2 regions of the Streptomyces sp. NPDC030183 genome follow, and region 2 is predicted to be linked to the other one. Evidence: riboswitches for the same ligand, from Rfam matches in the RefSeq annotation. Region 2 holds a riboswitch; the other holds the start of a gene.
The links. Region 2 has a riboswitch for glycine ahead of gcvT (glycine cleavage system aminomethyltransferase GcvT). Riboswitches for the same ligand answer to the same signal wherever they lie in the genome.

Region 1 (5,955 bases), on a different contig from region 2:
TCAGGACGGCTCGTTCACGGTCGCCGACGTCGGCAGCCTGAACGGCACGTACGTCAACCGCGAGCGGATCGACCAGGTCGCCCTGCACAACGGTGACGAGGTGCAGATCGGCAAGTACCGGCTGGTCTTCTACGCGAGCCAGCGGGGTTACTGACCCGCCCCCGGACTCGATCCGGGGGGAAACCCCAGGGAAGGTCCATGCTTCGAACAACGAGCGGTGGTGCCGACCACGGCACCACCGCCGCGGACAGTGGCCTGATGAGCATCGGCACGGTGCTGAATCTGCTGCGCGAGGAGTTCCCCGAGGTCACGATCTCCAAGATCCGTTTCCTGGAGTCGGAGGGGCTCATCGAGCCGCAGCGGACCCCCTCGGGGTATCGCAAGTTCAGCGCCGGGGACGTCGAGCGTCTCGGACACGTCCTGAGGATGCAGCGGGACCACTATCTGCCGCTCAAGGTGATCCGTGAGCACCTCGCGGCCTTGGAGCGGGGCGAGGACGTCCGGCTGCCGTCGGTGGGCCGCCAGCGGGACATCGGCGACGGGGAGCGCCTGAGCGAGCTCTTCGGGGAGCCCGAGGAGCCCACCGCCGCCCGGGTCGGGCGCGCCGAGCTGCTCGCCGGCGCCGGGATCGGCGAGGAGCAGCTGGCGGAGTGGGAGTCGTACGGGCTCGTGGTGCCGCTGCCGGACGGCTCGTACGACGCCGAAGCCCTCACGGTGGCCACGCTTGTGGTGGAACTGGGGCGGTTCGGTATCGAGCCGAGGCATCTGCGGGTCATGAGGGCCGCCGCCGACCGTGAGGCGGGCCTCGTGGAGCAGGTGGTCGCCCCCCTGCGCCGTCACCGTAATCCGCAGACCAGAGCGCATGCGGAGGACCGTACGAGGGAGCTGGCGGGGCTCACGGTCAAGCTGCACGCCGCGCTCGTGCAGAGCGCGCTGGGTGTCCGGCTCCGCTGAAGCGGTGTGTTCGCCTGTGGCGGATCGCCCGGCCGATCTGTGCTCGACTACCCAAACATCCCGAGCACGGCCTAGGGTTGCTGTGTGAACGAGCTCGATGTCGTAGGTGTCCGGGTCGAAATGCCCTCCAACCAACCGATCGTGCTCCTGCGTGAAGTGGGAGGCGACCGGTACCTCCCCATCTGGATCGGGCCCGGGGAGGCGACCGCGATCGCCTTCGCCCAGCAGGGCATGGCCCCCGCGCGACCGCTGACCCACGACCTGTTCAAGGACGTGCTGGAGGCCGTCGGTCAGGAGCTGACGGAAGTGCGCATCACGGATCTGCGTGAGGGCGTCTTCTACGCGGAGCTGGTCTTCGCCAGCGGTGTCGAGGTGAGCGCCAGGCCCTCCGACGCCATAGCGCTGGCGCTGCGCACCGGGACGCCGATCTTCGGCAGTGACGGGGTGCTCGATGACGCGGGCATCGCGATCCCGGACGAGCAGGAGGACGAGGTGGAGAAGTTCCGCGAGTTCCTCGACCAGATCTCGCCGGAGGACTTCGGTACCAGCAGCCAGTGAGGCTGGGCGGCGGTGGCGTGGGGCCTCGCGGGCGCGGGGCTGTCGGCCCGTGTCGAGCGGCTGGGCCGCCGTCGAGCGACCGAGGGCGGATGGACCGCCGGGCCGCCCTGTCGTCGGGAGGCACTGTCGCGAGTCGAACGAGGGGGCGGTGTCCTGGGGGCCCGGTGCCCGACGCGTGCCGATGCGGTGTCCTGCGGTTCCGCTTAGCACATTCGGCTAGCCTTTCCCCGCGGAAGGGCACGGGAAACCACTCTCAGGGTGATTATCACTCGGCGTGCCGAGTGTGGCGGTCGTTGACGCACCCCTGGTGGCTGCCTACCGTCGAGAAGGCAGGTCAAGGACGGAGGTCGGCGTGAGAAGCAGCGGCGACGGTACGGCTGGGGGTGCCCCCGGACGCAGCCTGGGGGAGAGCGGCTCGTACCCTCCCCCGAGCGCTCGGCTCCGCTCGGGCAGGGGTTATCCGCCTTCCGGCGGCGCGGCCGGCCCCGTCCCGCAGTTGCCGACGGCTGTCCAGGCCGGCGCGGAGGCGGAACCCGAGCCGCACGAGAACGTCGGTTACCGCGGCCCCACCGCGTGCGCCGCCGCCGGCATCACCTATCGGCAGCTCGACTACTGGGCCCGTACCGGCCTGGTGGAGCCCAGTGTGCGGTCCGCCCACGGGTCCGGGACGCAGCGGCTCTACAGCTTCCGGGACGTGGTCGTCCTCAAGATCGTGAAACGGTTCCTCGACACCGGTGTCTCCCTGCAGAACATCCGCACAGCCGTCCAGCACCTGCGTGAGCGGGGCTTCAGCGATCTGGAGCGGATGACGCTGATGAGTGACGGTGCCACGGTCTACGAATGCACCTCGCCGGACGAGGTGCACGCCCTGCTCCAGGGCGGTCAGGGCATCTTCGGGATCGCCGTCGGGGTCGTCTGGCGTGATGTGGAAAACGCTCTCTCCCAGCTGCACGGGGAGCGGGTCGACACGGGCGAGACACTGGTGCGCCCCAACCCGGCGGACGAACTGGCCCGCAGGCGGAACAAGGCGGTCTGAGCGCGGAGGCCAGGGGCAGGTCTCGTGCCTGGCCTGGCAGGGCATTGTCAGTGGTGTAGGGCAGCATCGGAGATGTGAGAACCGCGCCCACGATCCTGCATCTCGACATGGATGCCTTCTACGCCTCGGTGGAGCAGGCATCCAAGCCGAGTCTGCGCGGGAAGGCCGTCATCGTGGGCGGGCTGGGGCCCCGTGGTGTGGTCGCCACCGCCTCGTACGAGGCGAGGGTCTTCGGGGTGCACTCGGCGATGCCCATGGCGCAGGCGCGTCGGCTCGCGCCGAACGCGGCGTACCTCACGCCGCGCTTCACCTTCTACCGGGCGATCAGCCAGCAGGTCATGGGGCTGCTGCACGCCCTGTCGCCGCTGGTCGAGCCCCTGAGTCTGGACGAGGCGTTCGTGGACCTGGAGGCCGGGGGAGTGGCCTGGGACGAGGCGTCGGCGCGCGGGACAGGGGTGCGGCTGCGTCAGGAGATACGAGCGGTGACCGGGCTGACCGGGTCCGTGGGGCTCGCCGCGTCCAAGATGCTCGCGAAGATCGCCTCCGAGCAGGCCAAGCCGGACGGGCTGGTGGTCATCGAGCCCGGCACTGAGCGGGCGCTGCTCGGGCCGATGTCCGTGCGGATCCTCCCCGGCGTGGGACCGGCGACCGGCGACCATCTGCGGCGCGCCGGGATCACGACCGTCGAGGAGATCGTGGAGGCGGGCGAGGACGAGGTCGTACGGCTGCTCGGGAAGGCACACGGGCACGGGCTGTACGCGATGGCGCTGGCGCGCGACGACCGGGCCGTGGTCGCCGAGCGGGACGCGAAGTCCGTGTCGGTGGAGGACACCTACGACGTGGACATCCATGACCGGGTGCGGGTCCGGCTGGAGGTGCAGCGGCTCGCGGACCGGTGCGTGCGGCGGCTGCGGGCCTCCGGTCTCTCGGGGCGGACGATCGTGCTGAAGGTACGGCGGTACGACTTCTCGACGCTGACCAGGTCGGAGACTTTGCGGGGGCCGACGGACGACCCGGCCGTGGTGCGGGAGGCCGCGGCGCGGCTGCTGGAGGCCGTGGACACCACCGGCGGGGTGCGGTTGCTGGGGGTGGGCGTCAGCGGGCTCGCCGACTACACCCAGGAGGATCTGTTCGCCCAGGCCGCGGGGGAGCCGGAGCCTGCCGAGGACGAGCCGGCGGCGGAGGTCGTCGCGGAGGAGAGCGCCGCCGTCGAGCGGCGGTGGTCGGCCGGGCACGACGTCCGGCACGCCGAGTACGGGCACGGGTGGGTGCAGGGGAGCGGGCTCGGGCGGGTCACCGTGCGGTTCGAGACGCCCGAGGACACGGAACCGGGGCGGGTGCGGACGTTCCGGACGGACGACCCCGATCTGGAGGCGGTGGATCCGCTGCCGCTGGTTCCGGGGGGACCGGTGCGGCCGTCGGAGGCGGTGCCCGTGCCGGGGCCCGGAGCGGAGCACGAGGGCGGGGCCGGGAGGGCGGCGGGTTGAAAGGTTTCGGGGTGTCGCGGGTCGAGATGGAGGGTGAGGGGGCGGGTGTCGGTGCCCCGGGGCCAGTGCGGGTCAGGGGTCTTCCTGGCCGGCGACGTGGCCGAAGTCGTGGTCCAGGGGAGGCGGCGGCGCTATGTCCAGACCGTAGTGGTGGTAGAGCTGGAGCTCCTGCTCGGGGGAGAGATGGCGGCCGACGCCGAAGTCGGGGGCGTCCTTGATGAGGGCGCGGTCGAAGGGGACGCGGAGGGAGCCCTCGACGAGTTCGCTGGGCTCAAGGGGGATGAAGGCGTCGCGGCCGAAGAGGCCCATGCGTATCGCGGCCCATTCCGGGATGCCCGTCGCGTCGTCGAGATAGACCTCGTCCACTGTGCCGATCTTGGTGCCCTTGCGGTCGAACGCCTTGCGGCCGATCAGGTTGCGCGGATCGATGTCGGTCTGCACGGGCCCTCCAAGTGGTCGCCATGGGGGTTGCAAATCGTTCCTCACCACTACGAAAAGGCACAACTGGGAAGGCGGCCACTCGAAGGCACGTGCGTTGACCGCGCTGATACGCTGGCAGCGGCTGTTGAACCCGTGCGGGAGAGTCCTCCGGACACCATCCGGAGGCGCCGAAGGAGCAAATCCTCCCCGGAATCTCTCAGGCTCACGTACCGCACGGACGAGGCCACTCTGGAAAGCAGAGCGGGTGTCGACGGTTTCCGCTCTCACCGACGGTGAAAGCCGGTCCCTACCCGGATCGGTGAAGCTCTCAGGTCGAGATGACAGAGGGGGAGGCCGTCGGGCACCCGTGCCGTGGTGCCCTCGAAGGTCGCGTCAGACCAGGAGGCCTCCGCAATGACCGCCCACCGCATCCCGCTCGCAGAGCTCGAACAGGGCATCCCGTTCGAGCGGCGTCACATCGGACCCGACGCCGAGGCCCGGGCCAAGATGCTCGCCCACGTCGGATACGGCTCGCTCGACGAGCTGACGGCCGCCGCGGTCCCCGATGTGATCAAGAACGCCGAGGCGCTGAAGCTGCCGGGCGCCCGTACCGAGGCCGAGGTGCTCGCCGAGCTGCGTTCGCTCGCCGACCGCAACCAGGTGCTGGGCTCCATGATCGGGCTCGGCTACTACGGCACCTTCACCCCGCCGGTCATCCTGCGGAACGTCATGGAGAACCCCGCCTGGTACACGGCCTACACGCCGTACCAGCCCGAGATCTCCCAGGGGCGGCTCGAGGCGCTGCTCAACTTCCAGACCATGGTCGCCGAACTCACCGGCCTGCCCACCTCCGGCGCCTCCCTGCTCGACGAGGGCACGGCAGCCGCCGAGGCCATGGCGCTGTCCCGGCGCATGGGCAAGAACAAGAAGGGCCTCTTCCTGGTCGACGCGGACGCCCTGCCGCAGACCATCGCCGTGATCGAGACCCGCGCCGAGCCCACCGGGGTCGAGGTCGTCGTCGCCGACCTCAGTGACGGCATCCCCGCCGACATCGCCTCCCGCGAGATCAACGGCGTGCTCCTGCAGTACCCCGGCGCCTCCGGTGCCGTACGCGATCTCAAGCCGGTCATCGAGCAGGCCCACGGGCTCGGCGCGCTCGTCACCGTCGCCGCCGACCTGCTGGCCCTCACCCTGCTGACCCCGCCCGGTGAGCTGGGCGCCGACATCGCGGTCGGCACGACGCAGCGGTTCGGTGTGCCGATGGGCTTCGGCGGGCCGCACGCCGGCTACATGGCCGTGCACGAGAAGTTCGCGCGCAGCCTGCCCGGACGGCTCGTGGGCGTCTCCGTGGACGCGGACGGGCACAAGGCGTACCGGCTCGCCCTCCAGACGCGAGAGCAGCACATCCGCCGCGAGAAGGCCACCAGCAACATCTGCACCGCCCAGGTGCTGCTCGCCGTGATGGCCGGCATGTACGCCGTCTACCACGGGCCCGAGGGG
Region 2 (5,955 bases):
CGCATGACGGAGCCCCCGGCTCCGGGGGCTCCCGCCGTTCCGGGTCAGTAGCCGCCGGGGTAGCCGTAGCCGCCGGCGGCGGGGGCCTGGGCCGGGGCGCCGTGGGCCTCGCGGTCGTAGAAGGGCCGGGCCGCGACACGCAGCCACATCGCGACCGGGTCGTACTCGTCGGACATGGCGACCGTGGAGACGGGCAGTCCGTCCGGGACGGCGCCGACGGACTGCTGCATCATCGCGCGCACCGAGTCGACGGCGGGCGGCGAGGTGTCGTACACATCGAGGCCGATCGCCAGATAGGGCGCGCCGAGCGAGGGCTGCACCCAGGCGCGGCGCAGCGAGCGCACGGCCGGGGTGCGGTGGGCGTTCTGGGTGAGCAGGGCGTAGAACTGGGGGATCTCGATGGCCGGTTCGGACAGCCGCAGCGGGCCCGCGGGCTGCCGCTCCAGGCCCGTGGCGATCCGCCGCAGGTCCAGCCAGGGGATGCCGACGCCGCCGCCCGGCGCGTGCGGGTTGAGCCAGAGTCCGTAGTGGTCGGGGTAGAGCGTGCGGGCCACGTCGAGGCCGTCGACGACCTCGTAACTGCGGTTCCAGCCGCTGGCGGAGAGCTCCTGGGCGGAGGTGACACAGGGCGCGTAGTTGAACCCGTCCACCTCCATGTTCCCGTACTGGGCGTCCGGCGAGCCGGCCTGGCCGTGCCACAGGAGCATCCAGACCTGGCCGGTGGCGGGGGTCGCGAGGGCACGCAGCAACGCCTCGTAGGCGTCGTAACGCCCCGGCGTCACCTGGCGCAGCATGTGCTCGACCTGCCCGGTCGCCGTGCCGCTCGCGCTCACGTCAGCCGCCCTTCGGTTTGGACCATGGTGGTGTGGGACCCCGGTTGTGGAAATCCAGCTTAGGTCGTGTGCGGGTCGAGCCGGTGTGGGCTCGGGGCTTGCCGTACGTCACGGGCCCCGCTGTCGTCGTGGCTGGTCGCGCCCCGCGGCGGGGGCACCGCCGCCACGGGCCCGCGGCCCTCGGTACTCGGGGTCAGTAGCCCTGTTGGTAGAAGGGGCGGACCTTCTCGCGGAGCCAGTGGCCCACCGGGTCCTGGGCCACGTCCAGGAAGACCATGTTGACCGGCCAGGCCACCGGCTGTTTGCCGAGGGCACGGCCGAGGGCGTCCAGGAGGAGGGTACGGTCGGCCTCCCAGGAGACCAGGTCGACGCCGATGAACATCACGGGGTCGGCGGTCTCGATGGCGGCGAGGCAGCGGCGGGCGGTCAGGACACCGCCGGTGGCGGCGAACTCGGCGGAGGCCGCGGCGAGGAAGTCCACCGGGTCGTCCTGCCAGTCCGGTTCGAACAGGCGGACCCGGGCGCCGCTCGCCGACCCGTCCAGCGGGGTCCGGGCGGCCCGGCACAGCTCGGCCACGGCGGGCGGCGGCAGCGGGATGCCCACGAGCCCGTCCGGGTTGAGGGCGAGGCCGGCCTGCGGGGGCAGTCCGCGGGCGAACTCGACGGCCGGGGCGATCGTGTACGACATGTGGTTGCCGACGACTTGGCGGAACTGCTCCTCGGAGCTGAACACCGGCACGTACACCTGGCCGTCCAGCTCCATCGTCGGCAGATCCAGCTCACGGCTGTGCGGTCCCCCGCCCTCGGGCAGCGGCACCCATACGAAGCTGCGGGCCAGCACCTCCACGATCCGCGGGCCGGCCCCCGGCACCCCGAGGGAGGCGGAGAGCACCTCCTCCAGCTCATTGCCGGGCCACCCTCCGTGTCCATGGGGGTGTGCCTGTGCCGGGAAGTCCGCCGGGAAGTCCATCTGCCGCCTACCGCTTTACTCCGTGATGCTGTTGTCCCTGCACCTTAATGCCACCCGCCGACAAAGGGGACGGCCCGACCGCCGGCCGCCGGCCCCCTGGCGGGAGGGGGTCCGCTGTCAGCCGTCGAAGCCGATCCGCTTCAGCGCGTCCGCCGCGTCCCTGTCGATCAGCACCGCCGACCCGCAGCCCTCCGGCAGGCGCCCCTCCTCCACGGCCCGCAGCAGCCGGGTCATCGCGCCCCTGTGCCGGGCGAAGGCGTACCGGGACACCCCGCGTCCCCGCTCCCGCTGCCCGTCGCGCGCCTCGCCGGGGGTGACGTCGAGCAGCAGCAGATGGAGGGTGCCGCCTCTGCGGACGGCCTCCCGGGCGAGCCAGCGCCGCACCCAGGTCTGGGTCCCGCAGTCGTGCACGACGACGCCCTCACCGGAGCGCAGCGCGCGCCGGAGGCCGGCGTAGTGCGCGAGGCGCACGAACGGCCGGTACACGGCGTACGGCAGGACGCGCGCCAGGCGCGCGTCGAAGCGGTCACGCGTGTCCTGGGAGTCGATCCGCGGCCCCGGCACCGCGCGCCGCATCAGGGTCGACTTGCCGCTGCCGGGGAGCCCGGTGACGACCACGAGGTCGTTCGCCCCGAACGAGAGCACGCGCGGGCTCCGCCCGGAACGCTCCCTGAGGTCGCGGACGACCGCCCTCGGGAAGGGGCCGCAGGCCGCGGCGGCCGGGCCGGCGGGCTGCTCGGGCAGGGCGAGGCCCGAGGTCGTCGCGTACGCCGTGGTCCTGTTCACCGTGATCGTCCTCCCCAGGGGTCGGGAGACCCATCCCCACAGACTGTAAAGAGAAGGTAATGCCCGATGGCTCCTGATTCAGTCCTCGTATTGCCACAAGAGTGCTACGGACCGTTGCCCCTGTCCCGTGCGCGGTCTCCCTGTCCCGGAGCCTCCCCCTGCCGTGCCGCGCCGATGCGTGCAATGATGTGCGCGCCAACTGCATACCGGCCGCTTGAATCCGCGCGGGAGAGCTCCCAGCAGTCTCGCTGGGGCGCCGAAGGAGCAAGTCCCTCCCTTGAATCTCTCAGGCCCAGATACCGCGCGGGCGAGGCACATCTGAAAAGCGAGCCGCTGCGCCAGTGGCTCCACCCAAGGTGCAAACCGCGACCACCGGTGCGTCATCAGAACGTACGGTCGAGGTGAACCTCTCAGGTTCCGATGACAGATGGGGAGGACCGTCCTCGCCCGTCATGCCCTGGGAGCAGATCCGATGAGCAGTAGCCCCACCGCCGGACCGCGCCGTACCGCGCTCGATGCCCTGCATCGCTCGCTCGGCGCGACGATGACCGACTTCGCGGGCTGGGACATGCCCCTGCGCTACGGCTCCGAGCGCGACGAGCACAACGCCGTACGGACCCGGGCCGGGCTCTTCGACCTCTCCCACATGGGCGAGATCACCGTCACCGGCCCGCAGGCCGCCGCGCTCCTCGACTACGCCCTCGTGGGCAACATCGGCGGCGTGAAGACGGGCCGCGCCCGCTACACCATGATCTGCCGCGAGGACGGCGGCATCCTCGACGACCTGATCGTCTACCGCCTCGCGGACACCGAGTACATGGTCGTCGCGAACGCCTCCAACGCCCAGGTGGTGCTGGACGCGCTGGTGGAGCGCGCGGCCGGGTTCGACGCCGAGGTGCGCGACGACCGGGACGCGTACGCGCTGATCGCCGTGCAGGGCCCCGAGTCCCCCGGCATCCTGAAGGCGCTCACCGACGCCGACCTGGACGGCCTGAAGTACTACGCGGGCCTGCCCGGCACCGTGGCCGGCGTCCCGGCGCTGATCGCCCGCACCGGGTACACCGGCGAGGACGGTTTCGAGCTGTTCGTGAAGCCGGAGCACGCCGTCGAGCTGTGGCAGGCGCTGACCGAGGCGGGCGAGGGCGTCGGCCTGGTGCCGTGCGGGCTGTCCTGCCGGGACACCCTGCGCCTGGAGGCGGGCATGCCGCTGTACGGGCACGAGCTGACCACCGAGCTGACCCCCTTCGACGCCGGGCTCGGCCGGGTGGTGAAGTTCGAGAAGGAGGGCGACTTCGTGGGGCGCGCGGCGCTGCGCGAGGCCGCCGAGAACGCCAACCACGAGCCGCCGGTCCTGGTCGGCCTGATCGCCGAGGGCCGTCGGGTCCCCCGCGCCGGGTACCCCGTCGTCGCCGAGGGCAAGGTGATCGGCGAGGTCACCTCCGGCGCCCCCTCCCCCACCCTGGGCAAGCCGATCGCGATGGCGTACGTCGACGCCATGTACGCCGCCCCGGGCACCACCGGGGTCGCTGTGGACATCCGGGGCAGCCACGAGCCGTACGAGGTCGTGGCGCTGCCGTTCTACAAGCGGTCCAAGTGACACCGTCGTAGTCGGCTCACCGTCGTTCAGAAGCGGCATGGCGTCGTCGTGCGGAACGGCACGGCAGCGCGCCCGAGCGTGACAAAGGGCACATCCGCCCTGTTCAACAGCGGTTTCAGCAGTCCCTCATTCATCACCACTCCCTCGCGTACAGGAGAATTCAGGCCATGAGCAACCCCCAGCAGCTGCGCTACAGCAAGGAGCACGAGTGGCTGTCGGCCGCCGAGGACGGCGTCTCGACGGTGGGCATCACGGAGCACGCGGCCAACGCGCTCGGCGATGTCGTCTACACCCAGCTTCCCGAGGTGGGCTCCACGGTGACCGCGGGCGAGTCCTGCGGCGAGCTGGAGTCGACGAAGTCGGTCAGCGACCTGTACTCCCCGGTGTCGGGTGAGATCACCGAGGTCAACGAGGACGTGGTCAACGACCCGTCGCTGGTGAACACCGCCCCGTTCGAGGGCGGCTGGCTGTTCAAGGTACGGGTCGCGGAGGAGCCGGGCGACCTGCTCTCCGCCGACGAGTACACCGCCTTCATCACCGGCTGAGAGGTCGTAGCCCCATGTCGCTTCTTAACACGTCTCTGCACGAGCTGGACCCGGAGGTCGCGGCCGCCGTCGACGCCGAGCTGCACCGCCAGCAGTCCACCCTGGAGATGATCGCCTCGGAGAACTTCGCTCCGCTCGCCGTCATCGAGGCCCAGGGCTCCGTCCTCACCAACAAGTACGCCGAGGGCTACCCCGGCCGCCGCTACTACGGCGGCTGCGAACACGTCGACGTCACCGAACAGATCGCCATCGACCGCGTCAAGGCCCTCTTCGGCGCCGAGTACGCCAACGTCCAGCCCCACTCCGGCGCCTCCGCCAACCAGGCCGCCCTCTTCGCCCTCGCCCAGCCCGGCGACACCATCCTCGGCCTGGACCTCGCCCACGGCGGCCACCTCACCCACGGCATGCGCCTGAACTTCTCCGGCAAGCAGTTCAACGTGGTTCCCTACCACGTCGACACCACCACCGGCCTGGTCGACATGGACGGGGTCGAGCGCCTCGCCAAGGAACACCGCCCCAAGGTCATCATCGCCGGCTGGTCCGCCTACCCCCGCCAGCTCGACTTCGCCGCCTTCCGCCGGATCGCCGACGAGGTCGAGGCGTACCTGTGGGTGGACATGGCCCACTTCGCCGGTCTCGTCGCAGCCGGCCTGCACCCCAACCCCGTCGAGCACGCCGACGTGGTCACCTCCACCACCCACAAGACCCTCGGCGGCCCCCGCGGCGGCATCATCCTCGCCAAGCAGACGTTCGCGAAGAAGCTGAACTCCTCCGTCTTCCCCGGCTTCCAGGGCGGACCCCTGGAGCACGTCATCGCCGCCAAGGCCGTCTCCTTCAAGGTCGCCGCCGGCGAGGAGTTCAAGGACCGCCAGCGCCGCACCGTCGAGGGCGCGAAGATCCTCGCCGAACGCCTCACCGCGCCCGACGCCCGCGACGCCGGGATCAACGTCCTGTCCGGCGGCACCGACGTCCACCTGATCCTGGTCGACCTGCGCGACTCCGACCTCGACGGACAGCAGGCCGAGGACCGCCTCCACGAGGTCGGCATCACCGTCAACCGCAACGCGGTCCCCGACGACCCCCGCCCCCCGATGGTCACCTCCGGCCTGCGCATCGGCACCCCCGCCCTCGCCACCCGCGGCTTCACCGCCGCCGACTTCACCGAGGTCGCCGACATCATCGCCGAGACCCTCAAGCCGTCCTACGACACCGAGGCCCTCAAGG

Region 1: linked by a shared signal. The riboswitch ahead of gcvP (aminomethyl-transferring glycine dehydrogenase) and the one ahead of gcvT (glycine cleavage system aminomethyltransferase GcvT) in region 2 are both predicted to bind glycine.

The regions. Positions count from the first base shown of each region.
Region 1 covers NZ_JBVIBK010000037.1:59,296-65,250, reverse strand. Annotated here, with positions in the region: gene ACZ4Z2_RS33630 (FHA domain-containing protein) at 1-154, shown strand, start outside; gene ftsR (transcriptional regulator FtsR) at 199-954, shown strand; gene ACZ4Z2_RS33620 (bifunctional nuclease family protein) at 1,039-1,512, shown strand; gene ACZ4Z2_RS33615 (MerR family transcriptional regulator) at 1,865-2,548, shown strand; gene ACZ4Z2_RS33610 (DNA polymerase IV) at 2,623-4,035, shown strand; gene ACZ4Z2_RS33605 (PRC-barrel domain-containing protein) at 4,108-4,476, opposite strand; glycine riboswitch at 4,602-4,698, shown strand; gene gcvP (aminomethyl-transferring glycine dehydrogenase) at 4,870-5,955, shown strand, end outside.
Region 2 covers NZ_JBVIBK010000031.1:68,874-74,828, reverse strand. Annotated here, with positions in the region: gene ACZ4Z2_RS31260 (hypothetical protein) at 1-7, shown strand, start outside; gene ACZ4Z2_RS31255 (enhanced serine sensitivity protein SseB C-terminal domain-containing protein) at 45-833, opposite strand; gene ACZ4Z2_RS31250 (enhanced serine sensitivity protein SseB) at 1,027-1,803, opposite strand; gene ACZ4Z2_RS31245 (AAA family ATPase) at 1,921-2,595, opposite strand; glycine riboswitch at 2,805-2,901, shown strand; glycine riboswitch at 2,902-3,026, shown strand; gene gcvT (glycine cleavage system aminomethyltransferase GcvT) at 3,062-4,186, shown strand; gene gcvH (glycine cleavage system protein GcvH) at 4,354-4,731, shown strand; gene ACZ4Z2_RS31230 (serine hydroxymethyltransferase) at 4,746-5,955, shown strand, end outside.